Regions from separate parts of the Microbacterium sp. NPDC090014 genome, predicted to be linked through region 2. Evidence: predicted binding sites of a transcription regulator. Region 2 holds the regulator's gene; the other holds the start of a gene.
What was found. Region 2 encodes HrcA, which represses chaperone genes, less so after heat shock. Its sites were predicted from a motif close to TTNGCACTCGNNNNNNNCGAGTGCNAA; they were not measured.

Region 1 (8,518 bases), on a different contig from region 2:
CTTGTTCGCGACCACACCCGGCTCGAGGCCGGCGTTGAGGGCGATCTGCTTCAGCGGAGCCTCGATCGCGACGCGAACGATGTTCGCACCGGTCGCCTCGTCGCCCGAGAGCGAGAGAGCGTCGAGAGCCTTGGTGCCGGACTGGATCAGCGCGACGCCACCACCGGGGACGATGCCCTCCTCGACGGCTGCCTTCGCGTTGCGGACGGCGTCCTCGATGCGGTGCTTGCGCTCCTTGAGCTCGACCTCGGTTGCCGCGCCCGCCTTGATGACGGCGACGCCACCTGCAAGCTTGGCGAGGCGCTCCTGCAGCTTCTCGCGGTCGTAGTCGCTGTCGGTGTTCTCGATCTCGCGACGGATCTGCGTGACGCGACCCTCGATCTGGTCTGCCTCTCCGGCACCCTCGACGATCGTGGTCTCGTCCTTGGTGACGATGACCTTGCGAGCGCGACCCAGCAGGTCGAGCGTGGCGTTCTCGAGCTTCAGGCCGACCTCTTCGGTGATGACCTGACCACCGGTGAGGATCGCGATGTCCTGCAGCTGGGCCTTGCGGCGGTCGCCGAAGCCGGGGGCCTTGACGGCTACCGACTTGAAGATGCCCTTGAGCTTGTTGAGCACGAGAGTCGCGAGAGCCTCGCCCTCGACGTCCTCGGCGATGATGACGAGCTCCTTGCCGTCCTGGATCACCTTGTCGACGATGGGCAGAAGGTCCTTGATGTTCGAGATCTTCTGGTTTGCGATGAGGATGTAGGCGTCTTCGAAGACAGCCTCCTGGCGCTCCGGGTCCGTCACGAAGTACGGGTTCAGGTAGCCCTTGTCGAAGCGCATGCCCTCGGTGAGCTCGAGCTCGGTGCCGAAGGTCTGCGACTCCTCGACGGTGACGACGCCCTCCTTGCCGACCTTGTCGATCGCCTCGGCGATGAGCTCGCCGATGGCGGGGTCAGCAGCCGAGATCGAAGCGGTCGCAGCGATCTGCTCCTTGGAGTCGATCTCCTTCGCGCTGGCGAGGAGCTCCTCGGTGATGGCCGCGACGGCCTTCTCGATGCCGCGCTTCAGCGAGATCGGGTCTGCGCCGGCTGCGACGTTGCGCAGACCCTCGCGGACCAGAGCCTGGGCGAGCACCGTGGCGGTGGTGGTTCCGTCACCGGCGACGTCGTCGGTCTTCTTGGCGACCTCCTTGACGAGCTCCGCACCGATCTTCTCGTACGGGTCGTCGAGCTCGATCTCCTTGGCGATGGAGACGCCGTCGTTCGTGATCGTGGGGGCGCCCCACTTCTTCTCCAGCACGACGTTGCGACCGCGCGGGCCGAGCGTCACCTTGACGGCGTCGGCGAGAATGTTGAGGCCGCGCTCGAGGCCGCGGCGGGCCTCCTCATCGAAAGCGATGATCTTTGCCATGAGTTTTGTCGTCCCTCCTGGACGTAGACGTTGGGTTTAGCACTCAGAGTGAGAGAGTGCTAACGCCATTCTGGCACTCGACCCCATCGAGTGCAAGCTGCGGGGAGGGACCGCGCGGCGCTCTACGGGGCAGGGGTGTCTGCGGGAGTCTCGGGAGCGGTGGTCGCGCGATCGAGTCCGATGACCACCGTGAGCTGCTTCGCGCCGGTGTCGTTCAGATCGGTGTAGAAATCGCTCTGCTCCACCTGTGCTCCGCCGATGAGGTTCGCGAGGCCGATGGCCGCGAGCTCGTCCTCGTCGGCGACGTAGTAGACCGTCGTCGTCGAGAAGTCCTGGCTCGCGCTGTCGGTCGCGAACACGACGTCTGCTGCCCAGCCGTTGTTGATCAGGACGTCGCGCATCTGCTCGTCGAGCCCCTCGTCCGGGGATGCGTTGAGGATCATCACCGAGTAGGTGACGTCGACGACTCCGGTCTCGACGGGTGCAGGACTGGCCGTGGGGACGGCCTCCGGGAAGAGGCTGATGCGCCCCATCACCACCAGCGAGCCGAAGATGCCGCCGATGATGAGCACCAGAGCGGCCACGAAAGACCAGAGGAGCACGACCCAGCCGTTCATCCCCGGGGCTTCGGCGCGATGCGCTCCGACGCGTCCGGATGATCGGGGGACGTCGTCGAATCGATCTCGGCTGGGCTTTGACACCCCTCGATGCTAACGGCACCGACCTCTGTATCCGCATCGAGCGCCGTCGGCGCGTGGCGGACGCGCGAGTCAGCCGACGAAACCGGGCGTGCGAGCGGCTCTCTGGAATGATCTCGAGTCGCGGATGCGCCGCAGCCGACGCACCAGCATCGGGTCGTACTCGAGGGCGGCCTCCGACTCGATCAGACGCCCGAGGAGCTGGTAGTAGCGCGCGGCGCTCATACCCAGCTGGGCGCGGATGGTCTCCTCCTTCGCGCCGCCGTGCCGCGGCCACGCGGTCTCCAGCGCGAGGATCGCACGATCGCGCTCGCTCAGCTCTCCCAGCATGAGATCAGATTAGGTCGCCGCCCCGCCGATTCCGGCACGCCACTCCCACCATCGCCCGAGTGGGTCGGCGGCTGCGCGCACCTGCCCGTCGAGCGCCACGACGAAACCGGGCCACTCCGCGGCGACGACGGGCGGATCCCAGGCGTCGAGGAGCGCGGGAGGGTCGATGGTCAGCCAGCGCGCGCCGAGTCCGCGGATGCGGTCGACGAGGGCTTCACGGGCCTCCCGGGGAATGTGCACCAGCACGCCGGGAGTCGTGACGACGAGGGCGGCGTCGCGGGGCGCCTCGGCGGCGAGCTCGTCGATCTGCTCGAGCGCGTCGCCTGCGACGAGGTGGGGAGGGGCGGATGCCGCGATGTCGAGCGCCGCCGACACCCGTTGCTCGCGCCCCTCCTCCCCCGGCCACACCAGACCCAGCAGCCAGCGCCGGTCACGCTCGTCTCGCGCGTCGAGCGGCGCGAGGTCGATGCCGGCTCGCCACACCACATCGGGCATCCGCATCGGCGGGAGGGCTCCGTCGACACGGCTTTCGAGGATCACGGTGGAGGGGCCGTCCGCGGGGTCGAGCGACGCGCGCAGCCGCCCGTCGGCGCCCACGAAGCGATACGAGTACCTGTCCGGATAGAGGCACAGTCCTGCGGAGGCTCCGACCTCGAGCAGCGCGATCGGGCCGTCGATCTCCGACAGCGCGGGCAGAAGCGGCGCGAGACGCAGAGGTTCGTTCGTCTGCAGACGCCGGTCGGTGCACTCGGCCACGATCTCATCGGCGCGCGCGATCACGAACGACCGCCAGGCGCCGTAGCCGACGAGGCCGGCGCCCAGCATCCGTGTCACCGCGAACACGAGCGGGGGCTGCCGTCTGTTCTCCGGAATCCGCGCGAGCACGCCCTGGACCTCGGAGTCGGCGGCGACACCGTCGGCCCACTCGACATACAGGTCGCTGCGCCCCGGCGCCTCCTGCTCGGCGAAACGCGCGTAGTGCTGCTGCACGGCATCCGTCATGGATCCATTGTCTCGTGGCGCCGAGCGCCTCTGAACGCGAGAGAATGGATCAGACCCCCAGGAGGACCGATGTCGTACAGCGTGGACAAGACCGAAGAAGAGTGGCGCGAGGAGCTCGGCGAGGAGCAGTACGCCGTGCTGCGCGAAGCCGCCACCGAGCGCGCCTGGACGGGCGAGCTTCTCGACGAGGGCCGAGCGGGCCTCTACACCTGCGGCGCCTGCGGTGCCGAGCTGTTCAAGAGCGGCACGAAGTTCGACTCCGGATGCGGCTGGCCGAGCTTCTACGAGTCGATCCGCCCTGACGCGGTGCAGCTCATCGAGGACACGACGCTCGGCATGGTGCGCACCGAGGTGCGCTGCGCGAGCTGCGGCTCTCACCTGGGTCACGTCTTCCCCGACGGATTCGGCACGCCCACCGGCGACCGCTACTGCATGAACTCGATCGCCCTGAACTTCACACCCGAAGAGTCGTGAACGCCCTCGAGGCGGTCCGCGCACGGCAGTCCTGGTCGAAGGTCACCGACGACGCGCCGTCGCGCGATGAGCTGCTGACACTCGTCGCCGCAGCGGGTCGTGTGGCCGATCATTCGTCGCTGCGCCCGTGGCGTCTCATCGAGCTCCGCGGGTCCGACCGCGAGGTGCTCGGCGCGGCGATCGCGAAGGCGGAGGGTGACAAGTCCCCGTCGACCAAGCCTCTTCGCGCTCCGCTGCTGATCGCCGTGGTCGCCAGCTATCGCAAGAGCGACAAGGTTCCCCGGTGGGAGCAGGAGGCGGTCGCGTCAGGCGTCGCCCACATGCTCAGCCTGCTGCTCGACGAGGCCGGCTGGGGCGTGCTGTGGCGCACCGGTCGGTACACGCGCTCGAAGGCCATCGCGAAGGCTCACGGCATCGGCAAGAACGAAGAGCTGCTCGGCTGGCTGTATGTCGGCGGCAAGCCGCAGGGCAAGAAGCCGGGCCGCCGCAAGCCGGTCGACGCCCGGGCACTCGTGACGCGGATGCCGCAGCCGAAGAAGAAGTAGCGCGCTCAGCTGCGTCGACGCCGCGGGAGTGCGACGACCACGGATGCCACGGCGACGATCACCATGCCGACGATCTGCCAGAGCGCCGGCCCCGCGGCCGCGGGCCAGATGAGGTCGATGATCACCGACGTGGCGAGCTGACCGAGCACCGAGCCGAGGCCCATCAGCAGCACGCCGGTATGCGCGACGATGAAGGCGCCGAGCAGGATGTACGCCGCGCCGAGGAATCCTCCGAGGTACAGCCACGGCTCGGTCGGCAGCGCATCGGGCACCCCTCGCACGGCGATGCTGATGCCCGCTGCGGCCAGCAGCGCGACGGTGCCGGCGATGAAGCTCATGAAGGTGGCCGCGAGGGGCGACCTCACGCGCTGAGCCAGCCTGCCGTTGGTCGCTGCCTGCCAGGCGATGCCGACACCCGCGGCGAACGGCAGCAGCAGCATCCAGAGCGGTGCTGTGGCCAGCACGTCCCCGCTCAGGGAGATGCCCACTGCGGCGAGCGCGAACGCGCCGCCCAGCACGCGTCCCGGCGTGATCGCGACGACTCCCGCCGGGCCGAACCCGATCCGGTCGAGGACGAGGCCGTGCAGCGTCTGTCCCGCCACCACGCCGACCGTGAACAGCGAGACGCCGAGCACGCCGGCGGTGATCCCCTGGGTCGATACGGTGAGTGCGCCGCAGGCGCCGCCGAGCAGCATCCAGAACGGGATGGTCCGATCGCGGATGCCGCCGCGCAGTCGTCCGACGCCTCGACGAGCCGAGGGAAGGCAGACGATCACGATCGCCAGGGCTGCGAGTCCCACGGAGAACGAGATGAGACCGGCCGCGATGCCGTTGTCGATCTCGACGCCCAGCACCCCGTTGATCCGGGCCTGGACAGCCGTCATGACGCCGATCGCGACTGCTCCGCCGAGCGCGAGGGGCGGGGAGAGACGACGAACCTGGGTCACCTGTCGACCCTAGCCGAGCGAGGATCCTCCTCCCGCAGCGTGCACGATGTCCGTAGCCGGGCGTACCCTGACGGCATGTGCGCGAGCTACGGACTTGACCCCCGGTTCACCGACACCGAACTCCTCGCAGCGGCCGACGAGGCCGTGCTCGACGGGCTCCGGGAGTGGGCTGAGCAGAATGCCCGCGAGACCGTTCGCCCCACCGGCAAGAACCTCCGCAATCTCAATCCGATCGTGGTCCAGCCCGACACCGCTCCGACGCTCGAGCCGGCGTGGTGGGGATTCCTCATCAACGGGGAGCCGTCGAAGTTCCCGTCGATCAACACCCGCTCCGAGCGGCTGCAGGAGCGCCCCGGCGGATTGAAGAGTCGCGCGCTCGTCCCTGCGACCAGCTGGTACGAGATGAAGAAGCCCGAGCGCGTGTGGCACGAGTTCCTCGTCGACGAGGGGGCCCTCTTCGGGATGGCCGCGGTCACCCAGAGAGGTCGCACCGCCGACGGCGAGTCCTTCACCTGCTACTCGATCGTGATGCGCCCGGCTCCTCCGCACCTCGCGGACGTGCACGACCGGATGCCGCTGCTGATCCCCGCGTCCCTGAGTGAGGAGTGGCTCACCGCCGAGCCCGCGAAGGACATCATCGACGAGGCGCTGCTCGCCGCTGCGACGCTCGACGAGCGCGTGCACGCCGCGCCGCGCGCGAGCGACAAGGGCGCGGATCGGCTGTTCTGAGCTCATGGATTCGACGGATCTCGTCGCCACCGCGGCGGAGCGTGCAGAGGAGCTGTCGGGCGCGGCGCGGGAGAACCCGTTCGGTCCCGAGTGGGACGTGTACAAGGTGCGCGGACGCGTGTTCCTGCTGATCCCTCTCGACCAGACCGGGAGGGTCACGCTCAAGTCGCACCCCGACGACTCGGTCGCATTGCGCGAGACCTTCGCCGACATCGTCCCGGGGTACCACATGAACAAGAAGCACTGGATCACCCTGATGCCGGGGCCGTCACTCGACGAGGAACTCGTGTCCGAGCTGGTCACGGAGTCGTACCGTCTGGTGGTCGAGAAGCTCCCACGCGCCCAGCGGCCCGTGGATCCCGACCTGTTCGGGCGCCCCTCGTCCTGACGATTCCGCACCGGCCATCCACCGTGAGGATGACCCGCTGCCTCCGGGGAACGGTACCCAGGGAGGACGCGCGGGCTGCGGCGCCGTCGATAGCGTCGTAGACATGATCACAGCAGAAGGCCTCACGAAGAGATTCGGAGACAAGACAGCCGTCCAGGACGTGTCGTTCACGGTCAAGCCGGGCACGGTCACCGGGTTCCTCGGTCCGAACGGCGCGGGAAAATCCACCACGATGCGCATGATCGTCGGCCTCGACCGGCCGACGTCCGGCATCGCGACCGTCGCCGGCCGGGAGTACCGGAAGCTTCGCGCCCCGCTCACAGAGGTGGGGGTGCTTCTCGACGCGAAGGCGGTGCACACCGGCCGCACCGCTCGCAATCATCTGCGTGCGATGGCGGCGACCCATGGCATCCCCGCGTCGCGCGTCGACGAGGTCATCGACCTGGCGGGCATCGCGCCCGTCGCCCGCAAGCGCGCCGGGAAGTTCTCGCTCGGCATGGGGCAGCGGCTCGGAATCGCCTCGGCCCTGCTCGGGGATCCGCACACGCTGATCCTCGATGAGCCTGTCAACGGCCTCGACCCCGAGGGGGTGCGATGGGTGCGACAGTTCGTGCGCCATGCGGCGTCCGAGGGGCGTACGGTCCTTCTGTCCAGCCACCTGATGAGCGAGATGGCGCAGACCGCCGATCACGTGATCGTGATGGGCCGAGGCAGAGTGCTCGCCGACGCTCCGCTCGAAGAGCTCGTCCGCGCCTGGACGACGAACACCGTGCGCGTCCGCACGCCCCGCGCTGCGGATCTGGCCACAGCGGTCGGCGGCCCGTCGGTCGAGATCGTGAGCTCGGCTCCCGATCTTCTCGACATCGTCGGCCTGCCGGCCTCCCGCATCGGCGACCTCGCCGCTCGCCACGGCATCCCCCTGCACGAGCTCACCCCGACCACCGGGTCGCTCGAAGACGCCTATCTGGCGCTCACCGGCGACTCGGTCGAGTACCGCACGAAGGAGATCTCATGACCGTCCAGGCTCCTGCCCGCACGCGCCAGCACGTCGACACCGGACACCGCCTCACGTTCGTCCGCGCGATCCGCGGCGAGTGGATCAAGCTCTCCACGCTTCGCTCCACCTGGTGGTCCATCGGCATCGCCGCAGTGCTCACCGTCGGCATCGCGGTGCTCATCGCTCAGGCGATCGACCTGCCGGGCTTCGACCCCATTCAGGCCGTGGTCATGCCGATCCAGTTCACGATGCTGCTCGCGGGCATCCTCGGTGCGATCTCAGTGACGGGTGAGTACTCGACCGGAATGATCCGCTCGACGCTGGCAGCCAACCCGAAGCGCGGCTCCGTGCTCGCCGCCAAGGCCGTCGTGATCGCGGTCTTCCTGTTCGTGTCGTCTCTGGTGATCTTCTCAGCCGCAGCTGTCGCCGTCTCCGCGGTCGTCGCGTCGCGCGATCAGAGCATCGACTGGTCCGATCCGGCGGCATCGCTCCTTCCGATCGTCGTGTCGTCGCTTGCCATGTCCGTCTTCGCTCTCATCGGCGTCGCATTCGGCTTCATCCTGCGCTCGGGCGCCGGAGCCATCGCCGCGACCGTCGGCCTGCTGTTCGTCCTGCCGATCGTCGCGAGCTTCTTCACGATCGCCGGCGACGCGTGGACGTGGCTCCTCGAGACCGCGAACTACCTGCCGGTCGCCGCCGCTCAGAGTGCGATCCTTCCCGAGGGAGCCGCCCTCGAGGGCCCGGTCGCGTATCTCACGCTGGCCGGCTGGGTGGCTGCGGGCATGCTCGCCGCGTGGGGCGTGCTCCGCACCCGCGACGCGTGACCGAGAGCCGACCGATGACCGATCCGCGTAGAGTCGGCCGGTGACCACCCCGATCAGCCGCAGCACCTCAGTCCGCGAGGACGAGGGGCTGCGGCTGCCGCGTCCCCCCGGCGTCCTGCGCCGTTTCTGGGCGCGGCATCCGGTGGTCGCCGACGTCGTCATCACGATCCTGTGCCTGCTCCTCTC
Region 2 (8,518 bases):
CGGCGGTGGCACCGATGAGTGCCGAGACGACCGTGGTGCCGATGGCAACGAGGGCAGCGATCATCATGGAGCGCTGAAGACCGACGGCGACCTGGGCGAAGTTGTCGTTGCCCGAACCGTTCGTCCCGAACCAGTGCTCGGCCGAGGGAGCCTGGCGCAGCGCGAGGAAGTCGAGGTCGGTGTGCGAGTACGGCGCGATGAGCGGTCCCACGATCGCGAACACCACCAGAAGCGCGAGAATGACGACGCCGATCAAGGCACCGCGGTTGCGCAGGAACCGACGCGTGTACAGCGTCAGCATCGAGGTGCGCTTGCGGTTCTTCGGCTTCTCCGGCTCGGCGATCTCGGGGGACACCCCGATGGCTTCCAGGGACATCAGCTCACCCGCACTCTCGGATCGAGGACGACCACGGCGACGTCAGCGAGGATCGCGCCGATCGCCGTCATCAGGGCGCCGAACGCCGCGACTGCGACCACGCCGTGAATGTCGTTGTTGTTCAGGGTCTGGATGAAGTACCGACCCATTCCGTTCCAGTTGAAGATCGTCTCGGTCAGCACCGCTCCGGTGAAGACCGCGGGGATCGTGAACGCGACCTGCGTCGTGACGGGGATCAGCGACGTCCGCAGCGCGTGCTTGCGGATGGCCTGCTGCTTGGTGAGTCCCTTGGCACGGGCGGTGCGAACGTAATCCGCCTTGATGTTGTCGAGCAGCAGCGAGCGCTGCAGGAAGTGGATGGACGCGTAGCCCGTGAGCACCAGGCCGAGTGTGGGGAGCGTCAGGTGTTGGAGGACGTCTATGAGGACGGGGAAGAATCCCTCGACCCCCTGACTGGAGGATCCGACGACGTAGAAGACGGTCGTGCCGACCGCGTTGTTGAAGTTGATCGCGAGCAGAACCAGAGCGAATCCCGCAACGACCGTGGGGATGTTCATCGTGATGATGCTCGTGCCCTGACCGATGCGGTCGGCCAGTTTGTACTGACGGGATGCCGTGTAGACACCGAGGGCGATGCCCAGGATGGTCGTGATGATCGTCGCCCCGAGCACGAGCTCGGCGCTGATCCAGACCCGGTATGCGACCTGCTCGTTGACGGACTCGCCTGTGGGGCCGACTCCCCAGTCCCAGCGGAAGAGGATGCTGGAGAACCAGGTCCACCATCGTTCGATCAGGGGGACCGATTCGCTGAGGTTGCGAGGCTTCAGCAGCGCATCGATCTGATCGGGCGAAAGCGGAGGTCGACGTCCGACGTAGTTGTTCTCGGGATCGAGATACAGCCACGCGAGGAAGTAGGTGATGTTCGTCGCGATGACGATCATCAGCACCCATCCCAGCAGGCGGCGCAACAGATACTTGATCAAGGTGATGATTCTTTCTCTTTTACAGACGCGCGCGGGATCCGCCGACGCAACGCTGAGCCGGGAAGACAGTCAATCACCATCAGCCGATCTGCGCGACACGACGCCTGCACTTGGTCTGTGACGGAGTCTTATCGCTCACGGGATCCGGTGTCACGGATGGCTCCCGGGCAACCTCGGCAGAATATCACCGGATCGCACGAAGCGGGCATAAGCCTCACCTCACCGTAGAATCGTCAGGACATGTCACCACGCGCTCTCACTCCGCTTCAGCCTGCCGCGACGCCTTCGGCGCAGATCCGCAACTTCTGCATCATCGCGCACATCGACCACGGCAAGTCGACCCTCGCCGACCGCATGCTCCAGATCACCGGCGTGGTCTCGGATCGCGACATGCGCGCGCAGTACCTCGACCGCATGGACATCGAGCGTGAGCGCGGCATCACCATCAAGAGCCAGGCCGTGCGGATGCCGTGGGAGATCGACGGCGAGACCTTCGCGCTCAACATGATCGACACCCCGGGGCACGTCGACTTCACCTACGAGGTGTCCCGGTCTCTCGCCGCCTGCGAGGGCGCGATCCTGCTCGTCGATGCCGCCCAGGGCATCGAGGCCCAGACTCTGGCGAACCTCTACCTCGCGCTCGAGAACGACCTGCACATCATCCCGGTGCTGAACAAGATCGACCTGCCGGCGGCCGACCCCGACAAGTACGCCAAGGAGCTGGCATCGCTCATCGGCGGCAAGCCCGAGGACGTGCTCCGTGTCTCGGGCAAGACCGGTGTCGGCGTCGAGGAGCTGCTCGACCGACTGGTCAAGGAGATCCCCGCACCCGTCGGAGACGCCGATGCTCCGGCCCGCGCCATGATCTTCGACTCCGTCTACGACGCCTACCGCGGGGTCGTCACCTACGTCCGCATGGTGGACGGCAGCCTGTCGCCCCGCGAGCGCATTCAGATGATGTCGACGGGTGCCAACCACGAAGCGCTCGAGGTAGGCGTGTCGAGCCCCGAACCGGTGCCGTCCAAGGGGCTCGGCGTCGGCGAGGTCGGCTACCTCATCACCGGTGTGAAGGACGTCCGTCTGTCGAAGGTCGGTGACACGATCACGACGGCACGCAGGCCCTCGACCCAGGCTCTGCCGGGCTACACCGACCCGAAACCCATGGTCTTCTCTGGCATCTACCCGATCGACGGCAGCGACTACGCGGAGCTCCGGGAGGCGCTCGACAAGCTCAAGCTCTCCGACGCCTCGCTGCAGTACGAGCCTGAGACCTCCGTCGCCCTCGGTTTCGGCTTCCGCTGCGGGTTCCTTGGACTCCTGCATCTCGAGATCATCACCGAGCGTCTCGAGCGAGAATTCGGCCTCGACCTCATCACCACCGCACCCAGCGTGATCTACGAGGTGCTCACGAGCGACACGGGCGAGACCGTGACGGTGACGAACCCGAGCGAGTACCCCGACGGTCGCATCGGCTCGGTGTCGGAGCCGATGGTGAAGACCGCGATCCTGCTGCCCAAGGACTACGTGGGCACGGTCATGGAGCTCTGCCAGTCGCGTCGCGGAGCACTGCTGGGCATGGAGTACTTCTCCGAGGAGCGCGTGGAGCTCCGCTACATGATGCCGCTCGGCGAGATCGTGTTCGACTTCTTCGACCAGCTCAAGTCCAAGACCCAGGGCTATGCCTCGCTCGACTACGAACCCGCCGGACAGCAGGAGGCGGACCTGGTCAAGGTCGACATCCTGCTGCAGGGTGACAAGGTCGACGCGTTCAGCTCGATCGTGCACCGCGACAAGGCCTACGCCTACGGCACGCTGATGACGGAGCGACTGCGCAAGCTGATCCCTCGCCAGAACTTCGAGGTGCCGATCCAGGCCGCCATCGGCGCCAGGATCATCGCCCGCGAGACGATCAGGGCGCTGCGCAAGGACGTGCTCGCCAAATGCTACGGCGGTGACATCAGCCGCAAGCGCAAGCTCCTCGAGAAGCAGAAAGAGGGCAAGAAGCGCATGAAGATGGTCGGTCGTGTCGAGGTGCCGCAGGAGGCGTTCATCGCAGCGCTCTCCGGCGACGTCGAGGGCAAGGACAAGAAGTAGGACCTTCGGGCCGGGCTGTTCCCGGCGTGGAGGGTGATCGTCCAGGGAACGGGAAGTAGGCTGGAACGCATGCGGCGCGGGACTTTCCGAGACGACACGGTTGACTATGCGGCCGTGGGTGCGACCCACGCGCCCGATCTGATGCAGTACCCGCCGGAGCGCAGCATCCCGGCGGAGAACTCCTGGCGGATCGGCAGCGGTCATGACCGCTTCCAGTCCGCGGGCGAAGCGCTGCTGACCTGGACCGCGCAGCGCGCGGCGGGCCTCAGCATCGAGGATGTGCGTCCCGCGCCCGGCCCCGCCTACGCCGGTGTCAGCTTCGACGCCGAGGGCACTCCGATCGCACCGAGCAAGAACGACGTCGAACAGCGCTTCGACGCGGAAGGCACACCGTTCGCCGGCCCGGGCATGACGCTGCGCCTGCATGGGCGGGTTGCCGGCATGCGGGCGGATGCGGAGTTGCGCGTGATCTCCGTGACCGAGGAGAAGCGCCGGATCGGATTCGTGCTGGGCACGGTCGGAGGCTCGGTGGTCCGCGGTGAGGAGTCCTTCGACATCGACTGGCGCGAGGACAACGACGAGGTGTGGTTCTCCGTCCGTGCCTTCGACGCGCCGAACTCCCTGCTCTACCGCGTCGTCCCGCCGCTGGTGAAGCGCCGTCGCCGCGAGTTGTTCGCACGCTATCTGCGAGCGATCTCGCCGCTGTACGCGACTCCGGTCTGATGGTCGCACCTCTCTGATGGCCGGTCCGCTCCCACTCGGCGATCCGGCACCGGCAGACGGACATCTGCCCTCCGATCTGCCGATCGATTCCTCCGTGCCCTTCTCCGCATACCTGCACGTCCCCTTCTGCCGGGTGCGGTGCGGCTACTGCGACTTCAACACCTACACCTCGGGAGAGCTCCGCGGCGCGAAGCAGGAGGACTACGCCTCGACGCTCATCACCGAGATCGACCTCGCGCGGCGTGTGCTCGCGGATGCCGGTGCGCTGCGCCCGATGGACACCGTGTTCTTCGGCGGCGGCACGCCGACGCTGCTGCCGCCGGGCGACCTGGCGCGGATGCTCGGGGCGGCGACCGATGCGTTCGGCCTCGTCGACGGCGCCGAGGTCACGGTCGAGGCGAACCCCGACACGGTGACACCCGAGGTCGCGCGGACCCTCGCGGATGCCGGCGTCACGCGGCTGTCGATCGGCATGCAGTCGGCAGTGCCGCATGTGCTCGCCGCTCTCGACCGCACTCATCGCCCCGAGAATGTGACGACAGCGGTCGCCGCGGCGAAGGACGCTGGCCTCGCCGTGAGCGTGGACCTCATCTACGGCGCCCCCGGTGAGTCGATCGGTGATTGGGAGGCGTCGCTCGATGTGGCGCTCGCACTCGAGTCGGACCACATCTCGGCGTACGCGCTGATCATCGAGGACGGCACGAAGCTCGCGCGGCAGATCCGCCGAGGCGAGGTGCCGGCGCCGGACGATGACCTGCAGGCCGACATGTACGAGCTCGCCGATGCGCGTCTCGCAGCGGCGGGCTTCGACTGGTACGAGATCAGCAACTGGTCGCGCTCGCCCGAGCAGCGTTCGCGGCACAATCTCGCCTACTGGCGGGGGAGCGACTGGTGGGGGTTCGGTCCCGGCGCGCACAGTCACGTCGCCGGCCTGCGGTGGTGGAACGTCAAGCATCCGGCCGCGTATGCACAGCGGCTCGCCGCAGCGGAGTCTCCCGCCGCCGGCACGGAGCGGCCGGACGAGCAGTCGGCGACGCTCGAGCGCATCCTGCTGCTGAGTCGCATCCGCGAGGGCATCGCCGTCAGCGACCTCGCCGCGGACAAGAGGACACGCGTCGCGGGTCTGATCGCGGATGGGCTCGTCGACCCGGCCGCTGCCGTTCGCGGACGCGTGCAGCTCACACTGCGGGGGCGCCTGCTCGCCGATGCCGTCGTGCGTGAGCTCACCGACTGATCGGCGACCGCTGAGTCCGGACATCGTGCCGGATCAGCACGTGGTCGGCGTCGGCGGGTAGAATTGGCACTCGTAGCCAGTGAGTGCCAAGAGGGAGGGAGTTGCGATGGTCAGCGAAAGAGGCCTCCAGGTTCTCCGCGCGATCGTGCAGGACTACGTCGAGACGCATGAACCCGTCGGCAGCCGATCGATCGTAGACCGATACTCCTTCGGCGTGTCCGCGGCGACGATCCGCAACGACATGGCACTGCTCGAAGACGAAGAGCTGATCGCCGCCCCGCACACCTCCTCCGGTCGCGTTCCCACCGACAAGGGCTACCGCGTGTTCGTGGATCATCTCGCCCAGCTGCGGCCGCTGTCGGTCGCGCAGCGCACGGCCATCGAGTCCTTCCTCACCGCTCCATCCGACCTCGACGACCTGATGGTGCGCACGGTCCGAGTGCTGACGCAGCTCACGGGGCAGGTCGCGCTGGCGCAGTACCCGTCATTCGCGCGCGCGCATCTGACGCATCTCGAACTCGTGGCGCTGGCGCCGAATCGTCTGCTCATCGTGCTCGTCACCGACGCGGGCGGCGTCTCGCAGCGCATCGCCCCGCTGCCCGTCGACGTCGACGACGCCGACATGGCGCTGCTGCGTGCTCGTCTCTCCGCCCTGATCACGGGCCGGGCGGTGAGCGACGCCGCTGAGCGGCTGCAGGCGCTTCTCGCGGACGACGCGCACAGTCATGACGTCGTACTGCGCGCTCTCGCGACGATCGTCATCGACGAGCTCGGCGCCTTCCGTCAGGAGCGCCTGGTGATGGCCGGAGCAGCGACTCTGGCTCGACGCGAGCAGGACTTCCGCGGCAGCATCCACCCTCTGCTCGAGGCGATCGAGGAACAGGTGACGCTGCTGCGGCTGATGAGCGAGATGGAGGCGGACTCCCACGGTCTCGCCGCCAGCATCGGCACCGAGAACGCGTCCTTCGGCCTCGGCGAGGCATCGATCGTGGCCAGCAACTACGCCGCCCCCAGCGGCACGGCGCGAGTCGGCGTGATGGGGCCGACGCGCATGGACTATCCGAGCAATCTCGCGGCGGCGCGGGCCGTGGCCCGCTATCTGTCTCGGATGCTCGACGAAGACGAGGCGGCCCGCTGACGCGGCCGCCCAGAGAACAGCACACGCAGAAGGGCCATTGTGGCAGACCACTACGAGGTACTCGGCGTCTCTCGTGACGCCTCCACCGACGAGATCAAGAAGGCGTACCGACGCCTCGCTCGTCAGCTCCACCCCGATGTGAATCCGGGTGAGGACGCGGCCGAGCAGTTCAAGCTCGTCACGCATGCATACGACGTCCTGAGCGACGACGATTCCCGTCGCCGCTACGACATGGGCGGCGGAGACGGCGCCGCCGGCAACTTCCAGGGATTCGGCGGCTTCGGGGACATCTTCGAGACCTTCTTCGGCGCGGGCCAAGGCGGTGGCAGGGGCGCGCGTCCGCGGTCACGCCGCGAACGGGGACAGGACGCCCTCGTCCGGGTGACCCTCGATCTCGGCGACGTCGTCTTCGGTGCGCACCGCGACATCGAGGTCGACACGGCCGTGCTGTGCGAGACGTGCAACGGCTCGTGCTGCCAGGAGGGCACGTCGCCCGTTACCTGTGACATCTGCGGCGGCTCCGGACACGTTCAGCGTCAGGTGCGGAGCCTGCTCGGCAACGTCGTGACCTCTCAGCCCTGCGGCACCTGCGAGGGCTACGGCACGACGATCCCGTATCCGTGCGGCACCTGCGGCGGCCAGGGGCGGGTGCGCTCGCGTCGCACCGTGTCGCTCGACATTCCCGCCGGCGTCGAGACCGGGCTGCGCCTGCAGCTGCCGGGCTCTGGCGAGGTCGGCAAGGCGGGTGGCCCGAACGGCGACCTGTACGTCGAGGTCACCGTGAACCCGCACCCGTCTTTCAGCCGCGACGGCGACGACCTGCTGGCGACGCTCGAGGTGTCGATGCCGGATGCGATCCTCGGCACCGAGACCACGATCCAGGGTCTCGACGGCGAGGTCGATCTCGAGATCCGCTCGGGCGTCCAGTCCGGCGACGTGCTGACGATCAAGGGCCGCGGCATCACGCCGCTGCGGGGCAACCTGCGCGGCGACCTCCGCGTCGGCGTGCAGGTGGTCACTCCGACCCGGCTCGACTCCGCGCAGCGCGCGCTCATCGAGGACTTCGCGAAGAAGACCAAGGCACCGGGCCCGCAGCTGGCGCAGTTCCAGCAGGGGCTGTTCTCGAAGCTCCGCGACCGCTTCCGTTCGCACTGATCCGGACGGCGCTCATGGCACTCCACTTCCTCGTCGAGAACTCCTCCGATGCAGCGGTCGGCGACCTCGTGTCGCTCACCGGCGCCGAGGCGAAGCACGCCGCCGTCGTCCGACGGCTCCGCGTCGGCGAGGCGGTGACGGTCGGCGACGGCTCGGGGGTGTGGCTGACCGGCGTCGCCGAAGAGGTCTCTCCGTCCCGCGTCGACGTGCGCGTGGCCGAGCGATCGGTCGACCCCGCGCCCAGCCCTCGCATCGTGCTCGTGCAGGCTCTCGCGAAGGGCGATCGCGACGAGCTCGCCGTGCAGGCGGCATGCGAGCTCGGCGTCGATGAGATCGTGCCGTGGCAGGCGAGCCGAAGCGTGTCCCGATGGGATGGTCCCAAGGCCCTCAAGGGGCGCGAGCGGTGGGCGACGATCGTCCGCGAGGCGGCGAAGCAGGCTCACCGGGCGTGGGTCCCGGAGGTGGCGCCTCCGGCGTCGACCGCCGACCTCGCGAGACGCGCCGCATCTCAGCGGGTGCTGCTTCTCGACCCGACCGCCCCCGTGCGGTTGTCCGAGCTCGAGCCGGACGGCAGGGACATCGTCCTCGTCGTCGGGCCCGAGGGCGGTATCTCCGACGACGAGCTCTCGAAGCTGTCGGATGCCGGCGCCGAGCGTGTGCTGCTCGGAGACACCGTGCTGCGCACGTCCACGGCGGGCCCGGCTGCGATCGCCGTGCTGTCGGTCGCACTCAGCCGCTGGTGATCAGGCTACGGACCCGGCAGTGCTGCGGTCAGTAGACTGGGAGCATGTCCGAGCCCTCGATCTTCACGCGCA

Region 1: the regulator HrcA is predicted to act here: its motif matches at 1,435-1,461, upstream of groL (chaperonin GroEL).

What each region holds. Positions count from the first base shown of each region.
Region 1 covers NZ_JBIVFS010000002.1:594,832-603,349, reverse strand. The annotation lists gene groL (chaperonin GroEL) at 1-1,398, opposite strand, end outside; gene ACIPV5_RS16345 (LytR C-terminal domain-containing protein) at 1,521-2,099, opposite strand; gene ACIPV5_RS16340 (DUF3263 domain-containing protein) at 2,169-2,426, opposite strand; gene ACIPV5_RS16335 (DUF2332 family protein) at 2,436-3,428, opposite strand; gene msrB (peptide-methionine (R)-S-oxide reductase MsrB) at 3,498-3,902, shown strand; gene ACIPV5_RS16325 (nitroreductase family protein) at 3,899-4,447, shown strand; gene ACIPV5_RS16320 (DMT family transporter) at 4,453-5,394, opposite strand; gene ACIPV5_RS16315 (SOS response-associated peptidase family protein) at 5,470-6,123, shown strand; gene ACIPV5_RS16310 (MmcQ/YjbR family DNA-binding protein) at 6,128-6,511, shown strand; gene ACIPV5_RS16305 (ABC transporter ATP-binding protein) at 6,615-7,526, shown strand; gene ACIPV5_RS16300 (ABC transporter permease) at 7,523-8,332, shown strand; gene ACIPV5_RS16295 (sensor histidine kinase) at 8,373-8,518, shown strand, end outside.
Region 2 covers NZ_JBIVFS010000001.1:2,583,422-2,591,939, reverse strand. The annotation lists gene ACIPV5_RS12425 (ABC transporter permease) at 1-376, opposite strand, end outside; gene ACIPV5_RS12420 (ABC transporter permease) at 376-1,359, opposite strand; gene lepA (translation elongation factor 4) at 1,600-3,453, shown strand; gene ACIPV5_RS12410 (DUF1990 family protein) at 3,523-4,176, shown strand; gene hemW (radical SAM family heme chaperone HemW) at 4,193-5,410, shown strand; gene hrcA (heat-inducible transcriptional repressor HrcA) at 5,517-6,548, shown strand; gene dnaJ (molecular chaperone DnaJ) at 6,588-7,703, shown strand; gene ACIPV5_RS12390 (16S rRNA (uracil(1498)-N(3))-methyltransferase) at 7,718-8,446, shown strand; gene ACIPV5_RS12385 (HIT domain-containing protein) at 8,491-8,518, shown strand, end outside.